DNA from 4 places in the Methylocystis sp. IM3 genome. Region 1 is predicted to be linked to each of the others. Evidence: predicted binding sites of a transcription regulator. Region 1 holds the regulator's gene; each other region holds the start of a gene.
The links. Region 1 encodes PhoB, which activates phosphate uptake and scavenging genes when phosphate is short. Its sites were predicted from a motif close to TGTCATNNANCTGTCAT; they were not measured.

Region 1 (3,853 bases):
CCGCACTGGACCTCGTCGAGAACCAGAAGCAGGCCGCGCGCATCGCACAGCCTGCGCAGGCCGCGCAGGAATTCGGCGGGGAAGACGCGCAGCCCGCCCTCGCCCTGGATGGGTTCGAGCAGCACGCCGGCGGTCTCTTCCGTAATCGCGGCCTCGACCGCGTCGAGATCGGCGAAGGGAAGCTGGTCGAAGCCCTCGACCGGCGGGCCGAATCCTTCGAGATATTTCGGATTGCCGCCGGCGGCGATGGTTGCGAGCGTGCGGCCGTGAAAGGCGCCCTCGAAGGTAATGAGCCGGTAGCGTTCCGGCGCACCATTGGCGGCGTGAAATTTGCGCGCCGTCTTGATCGCGCATTCGACGGCCTCGGCGCCGGAATTGGCGAAGAAGACCACATCCGCGAAGGTCGCCGCGACGAGGCGCTCGGCGAGGCGCTCGGCCTGCGGAATGCGAAAGAGATTGGAGACGTGCCAGGGCTTTTCGGCCGCGGCCTTCAGCGTCGCGACGAGATGCGGATGCTCGTGCCCAAGCGAGAGCACCGCGACGCCGGAGGCGAAATCCAGGTAACGGTCGCCATTCTCGGCGAAAAGCCAGGCGCCTTCGCCCCGCGTGAAGGCGATGTCGGCCCGCGCATAGGTCGGATAGAGCGCAGAAGTCAAAACCAAGCTCCAAGCCCACGGGAGCGGCCCGCGGCCGGACCCCAAAAACAAAGCGCCGCCCTTTTTGAGGGCGGCAAACTGTAGTCTTTATTCTATGCGCGCAAGCGCCTTCGGTCAAATCCCGCCACGGGGGCGCGAGGCCGCCTGGATCGGCCGCGCTGTAGACTTTCACAGGCGAACTCTTTGTGAAAAACGCCTTGCAGGTGTGGCTCCAGCGACTCACCCGCGCCGGAAAGCGCACGAAACCCTGTTGAGAACGCCCCCATCTGCTTGCCAGCGACTCGCGCCCGTGATTCAAAAGGACCGTCAGTTTTTGCCGATGCGGGACGCGTTTTTCGCCCGCATGGCGCTTCTCGAGTTTTCGACGCGGGTCTCATCGACGCCGGTTGTCCCGGCGCAGCGACGGATAGTCGATTCCGTTGACGGCCGCTTCGAACAGACCGCTTGGAGGTCAAAAATGTCTTGGACCGAGGAACGGGTCGAGCTGTTGCGCAAGCTTTGGGGCGACGGCCTGAGCGCGAGCCAGGTGGCGGCGGAGCTTGGACCCGGCATCACACGCAACGCGGTCATCGGCAAGATTCATCGGCTCGGCCTCGCGGAGCGCGCCAAGACGGCGGCCGCCCCGCGTCCCCGCTCGGCGGTGAAGGGAGCCGCTGCTCGTCAACCGGCGCCCGCGCAGATCGTCGCCGCTGCGGCGCCCCGCGCCGGCGGCCATGCCGTTCACGGCAATGTGGCTCTCGCCTATGCGCCGCAGGCCATGGTCGTCGCGCGCGTCGCCCCTGAAGATGTCGTCATTCCCCTGTCGGAGCGCGTGACGCTCATGGAGCTGCGGGAATCGATGTGTCGCTGGCCAATGGGCGATCCGACGACGCCGGAATTCCGCTTCTGCGGCGCGAAGTCGCCGATCGGCGCCGGTCCCTATTGCGCGCATCACTCCCGCGTCGCCTATCAGCCGGCGCAGGATCGCCGTCGCGCCCAGATCAGGGCGCCGCGCTTCGCGTGAGCCTTTGCGAGGGACAGGCGGCGCCGTCCCTCATTCCCGTCCGAAGGTCTCGTCGAAGGAATAGCCCGAGCCGCGCACCGTGCGGATCGGATCTTTCTCGCGTCCGCGGATGAGCGCCTTGCGCAGGCGTCCCACATGAACGTCGACAGTGCGCTCGTCGATTTCGGCCGACATGCCCCAGACGCTGTCGAGAAGCTGCGCGCGGGTGAAGACCCGGCCCGGCTTCTCCATGAGATATTCGAGCAGCCGGAACTCGGTGGGACCGAGATGGATCTCGCGGCCGGAGCGGCGCACGCGCCGCGTCTCGCGGTCGAGGTCGATGTCGCCGGCCGTCAGTTTCGAGGCGACGCGCTCGGGGCGGGCGCGACGCAGCAGCGCGCGCACGCGGGCCATCAGCTCGGGCGTGGAGAAGGGCTTTACGACATAGTCGTCGGCGCCGACGGACAGGCCGCGCACGCGTTCGCCTTCTTCGCCGCGCGCCGTCAGCATGATGATCGGCATGTCGCGCGCGACGTCCCGCGCGCGCAGGCGCCGGCAGATTTCGAGACCCGAGACGCCCGGCAGCATCCAGTCGAGCAACAGGAGATCGGGCGGCGACTCCGCGATGCGAAGCTCCGCCTCGTCGCCATTGTCGACATGCTCGACCTGATAGCCTTCGGCTTCGAGATTGTAGACGAGGAGCGTCGCGAGCGGGATCTCGTCCTCGACGACGAGAATGCGCGGCGGGCGGTCGCCGCGGGCCTCGCGGGCGATGGTCTGGCTGGCGGCGTCGTTCATTGCGGAATGTCTTGCTCCGGGCCGGCCAGGGAGGCGTCGAGGGAGCCGCTGCGGGATTTCGGACGCTCCATCGGCATGGCTTCGCCGGTGACGAGATAGACGACCGTCTCGGAGATATTCGTCGTGTGGTCTCCGATGCGCTCGAGGTTCTTCGAGCAGAAGAGAAGATGCGTGCAGAAGGAAATGTTGCGCGGGTCTTCCATCATGAAGGTCAGGAGGTCGCGAAACACGCTGTCCTCGAGCGCGTCGAGATCGGCGTCGTTCTCCCAGACCGCGCGGGCGCGCTCCACGTCGCGCAGCGCATAGGCGTCGAGCGCGTCCTTGAGCTGCGTCGCGGCGACTTCGTGCATCGACCGCAGGCCGACGATGGCGCGCGGCAGCCGCGCCTCAGTCGCAATTTTCAGCGTGCGCTTGGCGATGTTCTTGGCGAGGTCGCCGATCCGCTCAATGTCGCCGGAGATGCGGATCGCCGCGATGCATTCGCGCAGGTCGATCGCCAGCGGCTGGCGCCGCGCGATGGTGAGCACGGCGTTCTCCTCGATCTCGCGCTGGAGAATGTCGAGACGCGCGTCGCTGGCGACGACGCGCCGGGCGAGCTCCACGTCGAGCATGGACAAGGCGTCCATGGCCTCGGCCAGCATCTTCTCGGCGACGCCGCCCATTTCCGAAATCCGGCGGCCGAGCGCCTCGAGGTCGCGGTCGTAGGACTTGACGATATGTTCGCTCATCGCGTTCCCTTCCTCAACCGAACCGGCCGGTGATGTAATCCTGCGTGCGCTTCTCGCGCGGCTTGTTGAAGACCTCGTCGGTGTCGCCGAATTCGACAAGCTCGCCGAGATACATGAAGGCCGTATAATCCGAAACGCGCACCGCCTGCTGCATGTTGTGGGTGACGATGGCGATCGTGTAATCGGCGGCGAGCTCCTCGATCAGCTCCTCGACTTTCGCGGTGGAGATTGGATCGAGCGCCGAGCAGGGCTCGTCGAAGAGGATTACCTCGGGCTGCACCGCGACGCTGCGCGCGATGCAGAGGCGCTGCTGCTGGCCGCCCGAGAGGCCGAGGCCGCTCGTGTGCAGCTTGTCCTTCACCTCGTCCCAGAGCGCCGCGCCGCGCAACGCCGCCTCGACGCGATCGTCCATCTCGGCGCGCGGCAGCTTTTCGTAGAGGCGGATGCCGAAGGCGATGTTTTCGTAGATCGTCATCGGAAAGGGCGTCGGCTTCTGGAACACCATGCCGACGCGCGCGCGCAGCGCGTTCACGTCCACCGCCGGATCGAGGATGTTCTCGCCGTCGAGCAGCACCTCGCCCTCGGCGCGCTGGCCGGGGTAGAGATCGTACATGCGGTTCAGGACGCGCAGCAGCGTGGACTTGCCGCAGCCCGAGGGACCGATGAAGGCGGTGACCCGGTTCGTCGTG
Region 2 (3,853 bases), 260 kb from region 1:
CAGCATATGACCCCCGCGGGCGGAAAAGAACGGCCCGTCACGACCAGGCGCGCAAGCGCGCCAGGCGGGGGAATTTCTTCGCGTGATGCCGCTCCATGCGATCGAGCACGCTCCTGAGAAATCGCACGCCGTCGGACAGATAGGCGCCCTTGTTGAGCATGACGCATTCGGCCCGTTGCGCCATCGCCGCGTCGGTCGTCTCCGGGCGGCTGCCCACGCCCTCGTGCACGAGTCGGTCGAGCACCTCGGTCGCCCAGATGACGGGCGCATGGGCCGCCTCGCAAAGCCAGAGAATTTCCTCCTGTATTTCGGAGAGACGCGCAAAGCCTAGCTCCACGGCCAGGTCGCCGCGCGCGATCATGACGGCGGTCGGATGGCGCGCGGCCGCCTGCGCGATGAGCTGCGGGAGATTGCGCACGGAAAGCGGCGTCTCGATCTTCAGCACGAGGGTCTGCGGCCGCGCGTCGCCGCGCCGCGCCGCGAGCTCCGTTTGCAGAAGCCTCACATCCTCCGCCCGCTGGACGAAGGAAAACCCGACGAGGTCCGCCCGCTGGGCGATGATGTCCAGATCGGCGAAATCCTTCGCCGTCAGCGGGGCGAGGTCGAGGTCGGTGGAGGGGAAATTGACGCCCTTGTCGCGTTTGAGCCTCAGCCCCTTCGCCCGCGCCGCGACGATTTCGATTTCGACCGCGTCCGCGCCCTCGACGGCGACGACCTTTCCGAGCGCCTTTCCGTCGTCGAAGGCGATTTTCGAGCCGGCCCCGAGTTGCGAGACGACCTCGGGCATGTTGATCGAAAAGGAAACCGGACCCTCGTCGCCAGCGAGGCGCCTTACGAGGCGCAGCCGCTCGCCCTGATGCAGGCGATACTTCTCGGGCGCCTGCACGTCGGCGATCCTGAGCTTGGGTCCGGCAATGTCCATGAGGATCGGGCACGGGCGAGAGAGCCGCTGCGCGGCGGCGCGAATGTTTTCGATCATGCGCTCCCATGCCAGCCTGTCGTCATGGGCGCAGTTAATCCGCGCGCAATCCATCCCGGCCCGCAGCAGCTCTTCGACGAGCCGCGGATCGTCGGCGGCCTCGCTCGGCAGCGTGGCCATGATGCGCGTGCGGCGCGGATCGTCCGACTCGCCGAAAACCTGCGCGCAGGCATGGTTGAGCGCATCTTCGCCCGCACGCCGTTCGGCGGCCGAGGGGTAGGGCGCCTCCTCGCCGCAGAGGCGCCGCAGGGTCGCGAGCACGGCGTCGAGCGAAATCAGAACATCCGCTTCGCTGCGGCCGAGCGACGAAAGGCCATGGGCGGAGAGCCGCAATTGCAGGGCGCTGAGGTCCCGGCTGCGCAAGGCGAGATAATGGGCGAGATTGCCAAGCCGGGCGTCCGGGGCGGCGCGCCCCCATTGCGCCAGACGCGCGGCGCCGCCGTCGGCGACGTCCCGACGCAGCGCCGCCACATCGTCCCGCAACCGACGAAGCTCCGCGGCGCAGGGATCACAGGGAGGCGTCATCGCGCTCTTTTCCGTCCCGCCCATTGCAATTTTGTGACGAGGCCGATCCCGCGCCAGCGTGGCCGCCCGATCTTTCCTGTCATGGAGACTTCATGCGGCGTTTCTAATGCGCATCTTGAATCCGAATCCGCCGCACGCTCGGCCTCTTTTTCGATTGTCCAGATGACACGACCACGCCTCGGCGTCTGTTACTATCCGGAGCACTGGCCTGTTTCCCTCTGGCGCGAGGATGCGCGCAGAATGAAGGAGGCGGGGCTCGATATCGTCCGGCTCGGCGAGTTCGCATGGTCGCGGCTCGAGCCCAAGGAGGGCGAGTACGACTTCGCCTGGCTGGCGCGCGCCATCGAGGTCCTGCATGGCGAAGGCCTGGACATCGTGCTCGGAACGCCGACGGCGACGCCGCCGCGGTGGCTCGTTGCAAAGATGCCGGACATGCTGGCCGTGGATCGCAACGGCCGCGTGAGAAAATTCGGCTCACGCCGGCATTATTGCTTCAGCCATGAGGGCTATGCGCGGGAAAGCGACCGCATCGTGACTGCCCTGGCGGAACATTTCGGGCGGCTCCCGGCGGTCGTCGCCTGGCAGACCGACAATGAATTCGGTTGCCACGACACGGTCGAAAGCTATTCCGCCGCGGCGCGCGCCGCCTTCAGCCTCTGGTGCCGTCGCAAATACGAGACCATCGACGCGCTCAACCGCGCCTGGGGCAATGTGTTCTGGTCGATGGAGCTTTCCGGCTTCGACGACATCGACCTTCCCGATCTGACGGTGACGGAAGCCAATCCGTCGCATCTGCTCGATTTCCAGCGATTCTCGTCGGATCAGGTCGTGGCCTTCAACCGGCGGCAGGCGGAGATTTTGCGTCGGCTGTCGCCGGGGCGCGCGATCCTGCACAATTTCATGGGCTCCTTCACCGCCTTCGATCACCACAAGGTCGGAGACGACCTCGACGCCGCGGCGTGGGACAGCTATCCGCTCGGCTTTCTCGAACGCAGCCGCAACAGCGAGGAGTTCAAGCTGCGCTACATGCGCGTGGGCGACCCGGATTATCAGGCTTTCCATCACGATCTTTATCGCGGCTGCGGGCGCGGCCGTTTCTGGGTGATGGAGCAGCAGCCGGGCGCCGTGAACTGGGCGCCGTGGAATCCGGCGCCGGCGGCGGGCGCGGTCAGGCTCTGGACGCATGAGGCTTTCGCGGCCGGCGCCGAGGTCGTCAGCTATTTTCGCTGGCGGCAGGCGCCTTTCGCCCAGGAGCAAATGCACGAAGGCCTGCTCTTGCCCGACAGCCAGCCGGCGCCAGCCCTCGACGAAGCGGCGCGCGTCGCCCGCGAGCTGGAAACTCTCGGCCCCGTGACCGCATCGCGCGCGGATGTCGCCCTCGTCTTCGATTACGAGAGCGTCTGGGCCTGGGATATCGAGCCGCAGGGAGAGGATTTTTCCTACTTCGAACTCGTTTTCGCTTTTTATCGGGGGCTGCGGCGGGCGGGTCTTTCGATCGATGTCGTCCCGGCTTCCGCCGAGGCGATCGCAAACCGCGCCTTCGTGCTGGCGCCCGGATTGTTTCGGGCAGACCCCGCGCTTGTCGGCGCCCTGCGGCGATCGGGCGCAGCAGTTCTTCTCGGACCCCGTTCGGGCTCGAAAACGGCGGATTTCCAGATCCCGCCGAGGCTGCCGCCGGACCGGTTTCGCGAGCTTGTCGACGTGACGGTCACGCGCGTGGAAAGCTTGCGGCCGGGCGCCTCAGTGCCGGTCGAGAAGGCGAGGGGGTCGCTGCTGCGCTGGAGAGAAAAACTCGTCCTTGCGGAGGGCGTGACGGCCGAAGCGGCGGGCGCCGACGGGGGGACGGCGCTGGCGCGCAGCGGAAAGCATTTTTATCTCGCCGGATGGCCCGACGAGGCTCTCGTCGACGACGTTCTGCGACGCTGCCTCGCCGCCGCGGGTCTCGCCGGCGTTCAGTTGCACCGAGACATTCGAATCCGGGACAATGGCCCGTGGCGGCATATTTTCAACTATGGCCCGCAACCGGTCGATATTGGCCCGCTCCTGACGGGCGCGGTCCTTCTCCTCGGGGAGAGGGTTCTGGAGCCCTGCGGCGTCGCGGTCTGTCGCCGGAGCGCCGAGTCGCCGTAACAGGTCGGCGGCGGCATGTTGAAACGGCGGCATGGCGCCGCCGGGCGATCTTCAGGCCTCCTTGGCCTTGTTTCTCTTTTCCTGGCCCTTCCGAAACGGAACGACCGCGCTTGGCGTGTGATGGCGCGCCGTGAGGCGACGCCGCCCGGTGCCCGTCAGCACGTAACGGCCCCGATAATCGTCCCAGCGCATCAAATCCGCCAGAAGCGCCCTCTGGCG
Region 3 (3,853 bases), 2.3 Mb from region 1:
GGAAGCGCGACACCCAGCGCTCGCCATGATCGCCGGTGACAGTCACGATTCCGACGAAATAGCCGCCCTCGTTGAAGGTGTGCTCGAAATTCACGGTGCCGGTCGGATAGACCTTGGGCGGCTGGTAGGCCACCGTCACCGCGTCGAGATTATCGTTCTCCCTATCCTCGCCGCCGACATCCTTGATGATTCGCAGCTCGATCTTCATGTCGCGAAGCTCGTCCTGCTCCGCGTCGAGCACCATGATCATGGGGCCGGTCGAGGGGATGTCCTCGCAGAACTCGTTCTTCGACGCTTCCGGCAGATAGCCGGTGAAGTGCATGATATCCGGGCCGATGAACAGACGGCAACGCCCCTCGGCGGCCCCGAGCCTCCCATGCGCCTGCGCGGGAGCGGCCGAGAAGCCTGCCGCGGCGGCGAGCGCCGCGGCGATTGCCAGGCGCGCAAACGGCCTCATGTAGATGTGAAACGAACTGGAAGCGTCGCCACTCATGTTCTCCTCCTGGCCTTCGTGTGACAAAGACACGCGACTCTCAGGATTAAAGGTTCACGCGCCGCGCAATTCCCCGCCCTGGCGAGACCGGGCGACGCCATTTCCTCGATGTTAGCGTATTCCACCCGTACAGCAAGGGTGCGACAATCGGTCGTCTATGCGGCTTTGCAACATGCCGCGCAGTCGGGATCTCGGGCCCTGACCTCGGCCCATGGGACGGCGCGCGCCATATGACCCGGCCGGGCCGCAGAGCGTCTCGGGAGCAAGCGAGCGGCCCTTCGCACGTGCGAACTCAGCGATATGACGCGGCCTTTCGAAACGCGGCGCAAATTCGCCCGAGGGCCGGCCACTCCAGCCGTTAAGCAAGGCGCCACCTTAACAAGAGTTCATCCGCACCCGCCTTGCCACCCAATTCGGGCCAAGCCATATTGCTGGAAGCCATAATGGTTGAGGCCACGGGCGAGGGCGAAAATCCGCACGCCCGTTGGGCCTCGGAGATCGAGAGGATCGCTATGTCTCACTACGACCGCAACTCGAGCTTCGGCTACGGCCGCGGGGTCGCCCGGTCGACCACGGCCGAGATCGACGAGGGCCTGCGGGCTTATATGCTCGGCGTCTATAATTACATGACGCTTGGCCTCGCCGTGACGGGCCTCGTCGCCCTCGGCACGTTCATGCTGGCGAACCCGCAGTTCGTCGGCGGCAAGCTGGTGGCGCTGTCGCCCTTCGGCCAGATGCTCTTCACGACGCCGCTGCGCTGGGTCGTGATTCTGTCGCCGCTCGCCTTCGTCTTCATCATGGGCGCGCGCGCCAACGTCATGTCGGCCGCCACGGCGAGGAACCTGTTTCTGGCCTTTTCCGCGGTCATGGGCCTGTCCATGTCCTCGCTGCTGCTGGTCTTCACCGGCGCATCCGTCGCCCGCGTGTTCTTCATCACGGCGGCGGCCTTCGGCGGTTTGAGCATCTACGGCTACATGACGAAGCGCGATCTGTCGGCCTTCGGCTCCTTCCTGGTGATGGGCGTCTGGGGTCTCGTCATCGCGGGACTGGTCAATCTGTTCCTCCAGTCGAGCGGCCTTCAGTTTGCCCTTTCGATCCTGTCCGTTCTGATCTTCTCGGGCCTCACCGCCTGGGATACGCAGAACATCAAGGACATGTATTACGAGGGCGACGGCTACGAGGTGGCCCAGAAGAAGAGCGTCTTCGGCGCGTTGTCGCTCTACCTCGACTTCATCAACATGTTCCAGTCGCTGCTGTTCCTCTTCGGCCAGCGCAACGACTGACGGAGTGACGTCAGACGAAACCGAAAGCCCCGCCCAAGCGCGGGGCTTTTTTATTGGCTATTCCGCGCCGACCAGTCGCAGGCCGCGGTCGAGCGCGCGCAACACGCGGGATAGATCGTGTCCCCGGCGCATCACCAGGCCGGAGGCCGCGATGACGGCATAGGCTCCCTGCTTGCGGGCAAGCTCTGGATTTTTCTCGATCCGGTAGAGCGGCGCCTCGCTCGAACGGCGGAAAATGGAAAAGACGGCTTTGGCGGGGGTGAAGTCCAGCGCGTAGTCCCGCCACTCGCCGGCCGCGACCTTCGCGCCGTAAAGATTGAAGAGCAGGTTCAACTCGCGTCGGTCGAAACACACCTGGGCGGGCGCCCGAGCCGATGGTCCCGATTGATCGCCCCGCCCCGCGTGGCCGGACCCAGCCACGACAACCAAGGCTGGGCGAGAACGGCTCGGCTCCGTCGTCTCCGACTCCGCCATGCGAACTTCTCCCGCTGTCTTCTGTCATGTTTGCGCGATGACGACCTCAGGGCAAGCCCTCTTGTCGCAACACTGTCGCAAGGGCGACAAACCATCATCTTAAGCTTATCCGTAAAAAAGAAATTTCACAATTCCGCCTGCATTGAGCCCCTTGCATGTCAAACCACTTGGACAATATCTCCTCTCATTGCCGCGACAGGCTTGGACGCGCTTTTCCGGTTTTCGTCAGCCCCCCAGCCCCCCGGGATCGTGCGGCCGCAAGTCATCAAACGTCGTGGCGATGGACGGGTCGGCCGGGAGCAATCCCGCGCCGACCCTGTCTTTTCGGGCCGACGCCTTGTATTTCCGCCCCGAATGACGAATTTGAAATTGCGCGGCCCGAGGCGGCCGCGTTCGTGTTCTTGCCAGAGGGCTCTCGCACGGAGCCGATTCGCGATTTTGGAGACCCCATGACGAACGACGCTGCTACCGAAGCGCCGCAAGCCGCCCAGTATGGCTTTGAAGCGGATGTCGCGCAGCTCCTCGAATTGATGACGCACTCCGTCTATTCGGAGCGCGAGGTATTTTTGCGCGAGCTGATCTCGAACGCGGCCGACGCCTGCGAAAAGCTGCGCTACGAGTCGCTTTCCGACGAGAAGCTCGCGGCTGAAGCGGGCGCGCCGCTGATCACCGTCACGCTGGACAAGGCGAAGCGCCAGATCATTGTCGCGGACAATGGCGTCGGCATGTCGCGCGAGGAGCTCATCAGCGCGCTGGGCGCCATCGCCAACTCCGGCACCCGCGCCTTTCTCGAAAAACTCGGCAAGGAAACTGCCGCCGAGGGCTCGTCGCTGATCGGGCGATTCGGCGTCGGCTTCTATTCCGTCTTCATGGTGGCGGACCTCGTCGAGGTGGCCACCCGCCGGGCCGGCGAGAGCGAGGCCTGGCTCTGGTCGTCCCAGGGCAAGGGAACCTATTCGATCGCGCCGCTCGCGCTCGCGGACGCGCCGCAGGTCGGCGCCCGCGTCACGCTGCATCTCAACGCCGAGAGCGACGAGTTCCTCGAGCCCTGGCGAATCGAGAACATCGTGCGCGAGCATTCCGGCGCGGTCTCGACGCCGATCGACCTCATCGAGGAGCCGGGCAAGGAGCCCCGACGCATCGCCGACGGCGTGGCGCTGTGGACCAAGCCCAAATCCGAGATTACGCCCGAGCAATATACGGACTTCTACCGGCAACTGTCGGGGGCCTTCGACGAGCCGGCGCTGGTCGCGCATTGGCGCGCGGAGGGACGCACCGAATATACGGTCCTTGCTTTCGTCCCGGGCGCGCGCCCCTTCGATCTCTTCGAGCCGAGCCGCAAGAGCAAGTCCAAGCTCTATGTGCGCCGCGTGCTGATCTCGCGTGACGTCGAACTGCTGCCGGCGTGGCTGCGTTTCGTGCGGCTCGTGGTGGACAGCGCCGACCTTCCGCTCAACGTCTCGCGCGAGATGGCGCAAAAGAGCCCTGTCCTCGCCGCGATCGGCAAGGCGGTTGCGACCCGGCTTTTGCAGGAGCTCGGCAAGCTCGCCGAGAACGAGCCTGAGAAATTCGCCACGGTCTGGGAGAATTTCGGCGCCGTCAT
Region 4 (3,853 bases), 1.8 Mb from region 1:
CTGCATCGTCATCGACAACACCTGGGCGACGCCCCTGCTCTTCCCGCCGCACGAGCGCGGCTGCGATCTGGCCATCGAGGCCGGCACCAAATATCTCTCCGGCCACTCGGACATTCTCATCGGGCTCGTCTCGGCCAACGCCAAATGGGCGAAGCGGCTGCGCCATACCTTCAATCTTTTCGCCATGGGGGCCGGCCCGGACGACGCCGCGCTCGCCTTGCGCGGAATGCGAACCATGGCGCTGCGGCTGAAGGCGCAAGGCCGCGCCGCTCTGGACATTGCGCACTGGCTGGCCGCGCGCCCGGAGGTCGTGCGCGTGCTGCACCCCGCCCTGCCAAGCCATCCGGGCCACGATATATGGAAGCGCGACTTTTCCGGTTCGTCGGGCGTGTTCTCGATCATTTTGAAACCAGCCCCCAAGGAGGCCGTCGAGGCTTTCGTGGACGGGCTGGAGCTCTTCGGCATTGGCTATTCCTGGGGCGGCTATGAAAGCCTTATCCTGCCCTTCGACTGCGCCCCCTACCGGACGGCCACCCGCTGGGCGCCAGAAGGCCCGGCCCTGCGCTTCTCGATCGGGCTCGAGGATGTCGCCGACCTGAAGGACGATCTTGACGCGGGCTTCGCCAGGCTTGGGGACGCCCTCTCCCTCAAGGCTTCACTGATTTCCCGAAGGCCAGAATAATCTCGCGCAGGCCGGGCTCGTCCACCTGTCCCGCCGCGACGGCGAAGGGGAACCAGTAAGTGACGCGCTGCCCCTTCTCCGGCCATTTCTTACGCTGCCGCTCCACACGCAGCGCGTAAACCTCGACCCGACACTCCACGAGGCCGCCGCCCTTCATCCGTTTTTCGTAGTCGAATACGCCAAGACTCGATTTTTCAATCTTGCCGTGAAGCCCCGCCTCCTGCTGCGCCTCTATGGCCGCGACGATGTGGGGCTTGCGGCCCTTCATCGGCCAGCCCTTGGGAATGACCCACCGCTTGGTGTCGCGCGAGGTCGCAAGGAGGATTTCCAGGCCATGCTCCTCGCTCACGCGCCACGGCAAGGCCCCATATTGCAGACGTGGCGTGGAGGGCCGCTCGCTCTTCTTCTTGGCCTTCGGCTCCTTCTTCGCCTGCTTCATCCAAAGAAACTCGCGCCCGTGTAAAAAGCCGCGGCGATGAAGGCCGACATCGGCATGGTTACGATCCAGGCGATGACGATGTCCTTGGCGACGCTCCACCGCACCGCCGAGACCCGCCGCGCCGCGCCGACGCCCACAATGGCGCCGGTGATTGTGTGCGTCGTCGACACCGGAATGCCGAGGCCCGTCGCAAGAAATAGGGTGATCGCGCCGCCTGTCTCGGCGCAAAAGCCCTGCATCGGCGTCAGCCGCGTGATCTTCGAGCCCATGGTGTGAACGATCCGCCAGCCGCCGAAGAGCGTGCCCAGTCCCATCGCCGCCTGGCAGGTCAGCACCACCCAGAACGGCACCTTGAAGTCGCCGCCATAGACGCCATGCGAATAGAGCAGTACGGCGATGACCCCCATCGTCTTCTGCGCATCATTGCCGCCGTGTCCGAGCGAGTAAAGCGAGGCGGAAACGAATTGTAGCGACCGAAACAGCGTATCGACCGCGAGCGGCGTGCGGCGCACAAAAATCCAGGAAACCGCGAGAATCAGCAGCAGCGCCAGAACGAAGCCGAGCGCCGGCGAGAGAACGATCGCCGAGCCGGTCTTGAGGAGGCCGCTCCAGACGATCGCGCTTGTTCCGGTCTTGGCGACGCCGGCGCCGACAAGGCCGCCGACGAGCGCGTGAGAGCTCGACGAGGGGATGCCGAGCGCCCAGGTGATGACGTTCCAGGAGATCGCGCCCATCAGCGCGCCAAAGATGACCTTGTCGTCGACGATCTGCGGCGAGATGATGCCCGAGCCCACTGTCTGCGCCACATGGAGGCCGAAGAACAGAAAGGCCACGAAATTGAAGAAGGCCGCCCAGAAGACGGCGTATTGCGGCCGCAGCACGCGCGTCGAAACGATGGTGGCGATGGAATTGGCGGCGTCGTGCAGGCCGTTCAGGAAGTCGAAGGCCAGCGCGACCGCGATCAACGCGTAAAGGAGAAGCGGTGCGTCGGCCATGCTGAACCTTTCAGCTATGCTCGATGACGATGCCCGTCACCCGGTTGGCGACATCCTCGAAGCCGTCGACCACCTTTTCCAGATGGCCGTAAAGCTCCGACCCCACGACGAAAGCCATCGGGTCACTCGTGCGATGCAGGCGGAAGAGCTCTTTGAGGCCATGATCGTGGATGGCGTCGGCCTCGTCCTCGATGCGGGTGATTTCCTCGCTGAAGGCGTTGAGCTTGGCGGCGTTCTGGCTCATGGCGCGCAGGAGCGGCAGGGCGTTGCGCGTCAGCTCGGCCGACTGGACGATGATGTCGCCGATGCGGCGCATCGAGGCGTCGAACTCCCGAACCTCGTAGAGCTGCGTCGCTTTCGCCGTCTGGTGCATCTGGTCGATCGTGTCGTCCATCGCCACGATGAGGTCGCGAATGTCGCTGCGGTCGAAGGGCGTGATGAAGGTGCGGCGAACGGCCAGCAGCGCCTCGCGGGTGATATCGTCGGCGGCGTGTTCCTGCCGGCGGATTTCCTGGCAGCAGCTCAGATAGCCCTCGCCGCCGTCGAGCATCCGGCGCAGCGCCCCGGCGCCGGCCACGAGCGTCTCGGCATGGCGCTCGAAGAGGTCGAAAAATCCTTCTTCTCGCGGCATCAGGGCCTGGAACCACGACAGCATTTGCGCCCCCCACGTTGAGCCGACGACCCTCGCCTTGTCACAAAAACGTCACGAAAGGCCCCGGCGGGATAGCCGCGCCCCGGCTTTCTGTAAAGCAGGAAATCAAGGCGCCGCCTGTCGCGCGGCCGCAACGCCGGCCTGATCGTCCTTGCTGATCTCGAGAGCCGGCGGCGCCGGCGCGATGGTTCCGGTGAGGACGGGCGGCGTCATCGGGCTGCGGCGCAGCATGGCGCGCAGGCGGTTGCGGAGATTGGACGAGACGGCGGCCTCGCCGAGCGGCACGAGTTTCGAGCCGCTATAGACGAAGGCGCCGTCCGTCTCGACGAGGATGTCGCCGTTTTGCAGCGTGGGGTCGTCTTTCGAGGCGCGTTCGGAATAGGCTTCGGCGCTTCCCGGATCATTGCAGACGCAGTCGCCGGACGCCTTGTCGCGGAAGGCGAAGGCGCGGGGCAAGGCGGAATAGCGCTGGCCCTTGCGGTTCCGGGCGCTCTCGATCGTCGAACCGTCATAGACGTCCATGGCCGCCGAGGGACAGGCAAGCTGACAGGACTGCTGGCGCGTGGCGCGGGTCGATTTGATCAGCGGGAAGAAATAGCCGTCGCAGGTGCGCACGCAAAAGCCGCCGGCGCCGGGATCGGAGGCGAAGCCCGCGCCCGGTCTGGCGCCTCCGGACCCTGGCGCCCCGGCGCGGCGGCTGGGAGCCGATTCGCGCGGACGGGGCGCCGCCTGCTGCGGCGTCGGATCGGGGCCGAAGAGGAATTCGAGCAGGCCCTGCGCCGCGCCCGGCGCGGGTGCAAAAGACAGCGCGAGCCCCAGCGCCAGGAAGACCGCAAGACGGTCCCGCATCCTCGCCCTTCCCTTTCAGCAGCCCGCCCGGCTTTGCCCGAGTTGAGCGCGCGAATATGTCATTTGTGGAGAAGCGCGCGTCGCGCTGGCGACCCCGACAGGATTCGAACCTGTGACCTACCGCTTAGAAGGCGGTTGCTCTATCCAGCTGAGCTACGGGGCCGGACGCCGTCTCTCAGTGCGTCCACAAGCCTATGCGATTCGTGCGGAAATTGTCGGAGTAGGACGCCGTGCGG

Region 2: the regulator PhoB is predicted to act here: its motif matches at 1,582-1,598, upstream of WOC76_RS03645 (pyruvate kinase).
Region 3: the regulator PhoB is predicted to act here: its motif matches at 2,313-2,329, upstream of WOC76_RS14090 (DUF2794 domain-containing protein).
Region 4: the regulator PhoB is predicted to act here: its motif matches at 2,807-2,823, upstream of WOC76_RS11255 (DUF47 domain-containing protein).

What each region holds. Positions count from the first base shown of each region.
Region 1 covers NZ_JBBPBZ010000002.1:142,633-146,485, forward strand. The annotation lists gene WOC76_RS02425 (aspartate aminotransferase family protein) at 1-656, opposite strand, end outside; gene WOC76_RS02430 (GcrA family cell cycle regulator) at 1,114-1,659, shown strand; gene phoB (phosphate regulon transcriptional regulator PhoB) at 1,690-2,436, opposite strand; gene phoU (phosphate signaling complex protein PhoU) at 2,433-3,164, opposite strand; gene pstB (phosphate ABC transporter ATP-binding protein PstB) at 3,178-3,853, opposite strand, start outside.
Region 2 covers NZ_JBBPBZ010000002.1:400,423-404,275, forward strand. The annotation lists gene WOC76_RS03640 (CorA family divalent cation transporter) at 1-6, opposite strand, end outside; gene WOC76_RS03645 (pyruvate kinase) at 38-1,504, opposite strand; gene WOC76_RS03650 (beta-galactosidase) at 1,667-3,634, shown strand; gene WOC76_RS03655 (hypothetical protein) at 3,686-3,853, opposite strand, start outside.
Region 3 covers NZ_JBBPBZ010000002.1:2,476,767-2,480,619, forward strand. The annotation lists gene WOC76_RS14080 (hypothetical protein) at 1-493, opposite strand, end outside; gene WOC76_RS14085 (Bax inhibitor-1/YccA family protein) at 1,006-1,776, shown strand; gene WOC76_RS14090 (DUF2794 domain-containing protein) at 1,834-2,250, opposite strand; gene htpG (molecular chaperone HtpG) at 2,700-3,853, shown strand, end outside.
Region 4 covers NZ_JBBPBZ010000002.1:1,915,036-1,918,888, reverse strand. The annotation lists gene metC (cystathionine beta-lyase) at 1-682, shown strand, start outside; gene WOC76_RS11265 (NUDIX hydrolase) at 648-1,121, opposite strand; gene WOC76_RS11260 (inorganic phosphate transporter) at 1,118-2,116, opposite strand; gene WOC76_RS11255 (DUF47 domain-containing protein) at 2,127-2,771, opposite strand; gene WOC76_RS11250 (DUF2865 domain-containing protein) at 2,874-3,617, opposite strand; tRNA gene WOC76_RS11245 (tRNA-Arg) at 3,704-3,780, opposite strand; gene WOC76_RS11240 (ETC complex I subunit) at 3,793-3,853, opposite strand, start outside.